Regions from separate parts of the Microbulbifer sp. ABF4_148 genome, predicted to be linked through region 1. Evidence: predicted binding sites of a transcription regulator. Region 1 holds the regulator's gene; the other holds the start of a gene.
The links. The regulator LexA, encoded in region 1, represses DNA repair genes until DNA is damaged. The targets are predictions, from matches to a motif close to ACTGTNTNTANANACAGT.

Region 2: ACXAD0_RS12915 (YebG family protein) is a predicted target of LexA. The motif match lies at 1,344-1,361, and genes of this name have one in related genera.

What each region holds. Positions count from the first base shown of each region.
Region 1 covers NZ_JBSWUI010000001.1:2,595,111-2,598,026, forward strand. Annotated here, with positions in the region: gene topA (type I DNA topoisomerase) at 1-46, shown strand, start outside; gene ACXAD0_RS11395 (DUF6586 family protein) at 43-525, shown strand; gene ACXAD0_RS11400 (hypothetical protein) at 591-848, shown strand; gene lexA (transcriptional repressor LexA) at 1,088-1,693, opposite strand; gene ACXAD0_RS11410 (LOG family protein) at 1,930-2,571, shown strand; gene ACXAD0_RS11415 (TetR/AcrR family transcriptional regulator) at 2,815-2,916, shown strand, end outside.
Region 2 covers NZ_JBSWUI010000001.1:2,948,378-2,951,293, reverse strand. Annotated here, with positions in the region: gene ACXAD0_RS12925 (amidohydrolase family protein) at 1-415, shown strand, start outside; gene ACXAD0_RS12920 (MAPEG family protein) at 484-879, shown strand; gene ACXAD0_RS12915 (YebG family protein) at 988-1,311, opposite strand; gene ACXAD0_RS12910 (LysE family translocator) at 1,614-2,228, opposite strand; gene ACXAD0_RS12905 (DUF924 family protein) at 2,228-2,845, opposite strand.

The DNA of each region.
Region 1 (2,916 bases):
GAAAAAGAAAGCGGCACCTAAAAAAGCCGCGTCCAAATCCAAGTGAGCAATCCGTATACCGGTAGTGTTGCCGCTGCCCTGAGGAAAGCCCAGCTTCTGCTGGATCTTGAAGCTGGGCCCCGCCTGCAAGCGGAGGCCTTACAGGAGGCGGTGGTGCTCCACCTGTGGCGGGGGGTGCAGTCCTTTCTCGCGGAGACGGCGTTTCAATTGCAGCTGGGTGAAGAGCCGCAAACGCCAGAAGCGCTTGCGAGTGCTGCTGAGAGGCGCGGCACCTATAGCGCTGAAGCACAGGAAATGCGGTTGCTGCTATCCGAGCCCGACAGTTGGCTGAGTCAGCTCAATGCCGTTTGGCAATCGCTCTGGCAGTTTCAGGGAGGGGATTCGGCGGCGGCTGAAGCCGGTGGGGATATCATTGCGGTGTCTTCCAGGCCTGCGCCTGAACTCAATGCCGGGGTGCTTAGAGAGTGGCGTAGTGCATTGAACGAGCTGGTTACCCGCCATCGCGCACAGTCCCAGGAGTGGTAGCTTCTTAAGCGCGATGACTCCTGCTGTGGTACACTGCGGGAAAATTGACGCTGAGGGAGAAGTGCATGTCCTCCGAGACTTTTGAAATCATTGAGCTGGCGAACGGTGATGTCGCTCTGCGCCGGGCGGGTGCACAGGGTGAAGAGCCGCTCGTACGTATCCACTTTTCCGAGATGAGCGCCGATTTTCTTCGTGAGCACAAAATTGCCGTGGCCAGGGCCATGCTCGAAGCCGGAATTGATGCTGTGCAAAATTTAGACAGTGTGTCTGCAGAGTTTTTCGACGAGGAAGAGCCTGAGCCGATCTCGCACACCATTCACTAATCCCCCCGCAATAAACCAGGGCTGGGTGGCACTATAGCTTCCGCACCAAGGCCTTGGTGGTTCGACTTCTCTCGTCCCATTTTTCTTTTCGTTTCTGACTAATGCGCGCCGATAGCGATGCGCAATGTTCAGGCTGTGGTTCTGACTTCCGCCAGACGCAATTCCGACGGGTAGCCAATAATGACGCGAGGCGCTTGGGGTGGAGATAGATGGGGCCCTGAGGCCCCAGGCGGGGATGCTCAGGGAGTCTGTCGGATGACGCCCACCGCGAGCCCTTCAATGGCAAATAGCTTGTCCCGCATATCGACCTGGATAATATCGAATTCGTCATTTTCGGGAAGCAGCTGCACCGTGGCTTGATTGCCTTTGCGCCTGAACCGCTTCACTGTGACTTCGTCTTCAATTCGGGCTACGACAATCTGTCCGTTACGCGCCTGATCGGTACGCTGGACCGCGAGCAAATCCCCATCAAGGATCCCGGCGTCGCGCATACTCATACCGTGCACTCGCAGGAGATAATCCGCGGGTGGGTGAAAGAAATCTGAGGGGAGATCGCAATAGTCTTCAATATTGGATTCCGCGAGGATTGGGTTGCCCGCTGCAACACGTCCGATAATCGGCAGGCCTGGTTGGTGGTCGGGGATTCGAATCCCGCGCGAGGCGCCGGCGACCATTTCAATCGCACCTTTTCGAGCGAGTGCCTTTAGATGCTCTTCCGCGGCATTGGGAGAGCGAAAACCTAATTGCTGCGCAATTTCGGCTCGGGTGGGTGGGTAGCCCGTTTCATCCATGTGGCTTTTGATCAGTTCAAGTACTTGAGCCTGTCGCGCGGTGAGATTGGTCATAATCGTTTCCCGTCGTCCCTTGGGCGTATCTGCGCAAACTGCATCGGTGACATCAAAATGCAGAGCGTCAGACGCTCGATAGTGGTCTGTATTTTTATACAGGTGCTGTGATTATATACAGAAACCGTTGCGGTGCAATCCCTGCCTGCCGCGGGTGAAATGCTGCTACTTTTATGACAAGTGGAGTCTCACGGCGCACCAGAACCCCATTTTTAGCGGATACAGGGACGATCGTAATGCTTGATGCAAAAATGCCGGAAGCCTGGCGCGTACTGCGGATTCAGTCCGAACTGGTGGATGGAATAGAGCGCCTGATTGCATTGAAGTGCGCGGTGACAGTGTTTGGAAGTGCAAGATTTCCACAGGGGAGTCCCGAGTACCAGCAGGGCATGCGTCTCGGTGAGCTGCTGGCGTCGAAAGGTATTCCCGTCATGACCGGGGGAGGGCCGGGTCTGATGGAGGCCTGCAATCGCGGGGCGTTTCCGCATGAGGGGATTTCCATCGGTCTGAATATCGAACTCCCTTTTGAGCAGGTACCAAATCCCTATCAGGACATCAGCCTGAACTTTCGTTACTTTTTTGTTCGCAAGTTTATGTTCGTCAAACATGCGGTGGGCTTTGTGGGTCTGCCCGGGGGCTACGGCACATTGGACGAGCTGTTCGAGGCACTGACTCTCGTGCAAACCAAAAAAGTGCAGAAGTTTCCCATTGTGCTCGTAGACAAGAAGTACTGGTCGGGCCTGCATCGCTGGCTGATAGATACGGTGCTTGAACGCGCGTGCATCGACTCTTCAGATTTGGAGCTGTTTCAGTTGGTCGACACCGTGGATGAGGCGGCTGACATCATCATTGAATACATGCAGACGTGTGAGATGTGAGCACGGACGGGCTTCATCATTCAATTACGAAAGTGACTCGTTTTTCAAAAGTTGTCACCGGGCTAGTGAAAATCATCTGTTAATTGTTAATTTTGTGTAAAAATTACGCTAATACGGGGCTATAGGTAGGTCGGGCATCCCAAAAGCGGTGTGGCGGCGCACAAATCTACAGGATGCCAGTCAGGGGAATTATGCTAACCTCCGGAATCAAAACGAGCGTTTTAATTGTTGGTTTGAATTCTCATGGCCCAGACAGATACCGTCAGCAGAATCCTCGACGCTGCCGAGGTGCTTTTCGCTGAGCGCGGATTTACCGAAACCTCTTTGCGGACGATCACCAGTACG
Region 2 (2,916 bases), 350 kb from region 1:
GAATAACACCCCGATTTCCTTTGAAAGTCTCGGCGCTCGGCTCGACAATGCGGCTCTGCTCAACCGGGCAGGGGTTGAGGTGTTGATCAGTGCTCCAGGATACGGCGAAACCCACCTGGTGCACCTGTCACGCCAGTCGGCGGGGAATGCGGTCGCCCACGGGCTGCCCTACGACGAGGGCCTCAAAGCTATTAGCGCCAATGTCGCGGATACCTTCGGTCTGGAGGGTGGGGCGCTGGAGCCCGGCGCTGTTGCGGATTTTGTGGTGTGGAGCGGTGATCCCCTTGAAGTGACCAGCTTTGCGGAGCAGGTGGTGATTGGTGGGGAACCACAATCACTGGAAAACCGCTCGACGCGCTTGCGGGATCGCTACCTGAAGCTCGAGCCAGCGCATAAGTCCGCCTATCGCAAGTAGGACCGATTCAAACTAACGATAATTAATATTCGGCGGGCCCTGGCCCGCTTTCTGGTGGGAGAATAAAAATGGCTGTATTGACTGGTTTTTATGCGGGCCTATGTGGTTTTTTGATCATCGCACTCGCTTTTCTGGTGGTGCGATTTCGTCGTACGGAAAAAGTGGGGATTGGCAGTGCCGGCAAGCATCACGCGGAGGTCTTGATTCGCGCGCATGCCAATGCAGTCGAATATGTTCCCATCGCACTGTTGCTGTTATTGGCGGCTGAACTCAATGGTTTGTCGGCAACCTGGATGCACTTGCTGGGAAGCTTGTTGGTCATTTCTCGTTTGCTCCATGCGGTCGGTTTGATTGCCGGCAATGGTGGCTATCACAAGGGCAGGTTCCTCGGCACGCTGGGCACCTGGATTACCATCATTATTCTATCGGTGGTGAATGTCTTTACGGTGTTCAAGGCGATGTAGTCAGCGCTTTGACGGGACTGGTGAGCGCGCGTTTGCCATGCACAAAAAAGCCCGGCAAGGCCGGGCAGAGTACAGGGGATGGTAAACGGGAACGAAGTGTCTGGCAGGTTACAGGTTAGCCGCCAGCGGGGTAACCCGGTCGTCCATGGAGCTGGTGTCAGCCTGCTCCTCGGAGGTGGCTTCAACAGTCTCCAGGCTTTCCAGCAGCACTTCCGGCTTGCCCTTACAGGCTTTTGCCAGTGATTCGCGATGTTTGGCCAGCAACAGGCCGATCTCTTCACCAGCTTCTTCGCTGATGTTGCTGATGTTTTTCTCGATCATGGCGGTGATGTTGGCCGCCAGCTCAAGCATCTTATCGTGTTCTTCAGCGTCTTTTTTGTTGTCGAACATGGCTCCATCTCTATCGCATTTCCAAACAGCAACTACGGCCATTGTGTGCCTCCGCTTGTTATGAGTAGTGGTTGACTGTATGAATGAACAGTATCTGTATGTTTGAACAGTGTCAAGCATGCTCGGCGCGCAAATTGCTGTTTTGTGTACTGGGGCCAATCTGTATACGCGGTATTTGCGGCAGGAGGAGCCGCTGGCACGGTGGTCGAGCCCGGGCAGGGCTCGCGGGTGTGCATAATGGAATGGTGCCTGCCGGTACTCCCCCAGACCCTAACTTACTGGCAGGTAGACCCCGCAGCAGTATTGAAAGCCCGCAATGCGGGCTTTTTTTTGTCTGGAAAAAGCTAAATGCTCGCAACGAGCCTGGCTGCCAGGCCAATCAGCAGAACACCGAAGAGTTGCTGAAGCCGGTGGCTGAGAGAGGGATTGCTCCAGCGGCGTGCACGCCCGAAGCAAATCAGGGCGGTAACGAGCACATACCAGATCGCGTCAATGGCCGATGCGAGGCCCGCCATGCCCAGTTTTGTCACAAGGCTCTGTTCGACCGAGACGAACTGGCTGAACAGGGCAGTAAAGAAAACCGCCACTTTTGGGTTGAAGAATGCCACCCCAAACCCCTGCATGGCCGCCTGGGGTACGGTGATCGGTTCCACCGGCTGCGGTGTTTCCGCATCCGGCGCCGGGGCGCGCAGAGACTTCCAGCCCAGATAGACGAGCATGGCCGCGCCAGCCCACTGCAATGCGCTAAACAGGGTGGGTGAGCGCGTGATCAGGACGGCCAGGCCAAACGCCGTCAAGCCCGCGTAGACTGCGATCGCCGCGCCGTGGGCGACGGATGCGGCGAGTCCCTGTCGCGCACCGGCGGCCGCGCAGCGTGCAATGATCAACAGGCTTGGCCCCGGTGACATGGCGCCGAGGGCGCAGATTCCCGCGAGAGAAAACCATTCATACCAACTCATCAGAAACCGCCTCCGGCCGATAGCCAGTCGGATTCCTCATTGGTGGAAGGTCTTCCCAGGACGCTATTCCGATGGGGGTAGCGACCGAAGCGATCGATGACCTCCTTGTGGGCCACGGCAAACCGATAGTAGCCCTGGGCCGCCTCTGCGGCATTGTCGTGGCTGGCAAAGTCATCGCGCAGGCGTTGATAGAAGTCGATGGACTGTCGCTGCATCTCGGGATCCTCGGAGTGCTCGAAAGGCAGACCAAGGAAGGCACGTTGATGTAAGCCGAGGTCCCGTTCCTGCTGTCGGGCCACTACGGATTGGGCGATATCCAGTGCCAGAGCGTCGCCCGCAAAGGCCTGCTTGCTGTTCCGGTGGATGTTACGACTCATCTGATCGCAGAGAATGATCAGCGCCAGCTCGCCCTGGAGGGAGTCCCGCCAGTTGTCGAGCTCACCGGACTGTGCCTGATCGAGGGCCGGGCCAAAGCGGTGGCTGAGTTGTTGGTCAAATTCGTCGCTGCGGGTAAACCAGCGCTTCCGCTCTTCCTGTGGGGTGTCGAAGGTCAATTCGGCACTGCCGAACCAGAACTCCAGTACCGTCTCGGGCGCAAGCTGGGTGTGTTCTGCCATTGGGGCTCCAAAAAATGTTATCACCACTGCATCCAAATGCGTCCGGCACCGCATCTTATGGTGGAACAGGG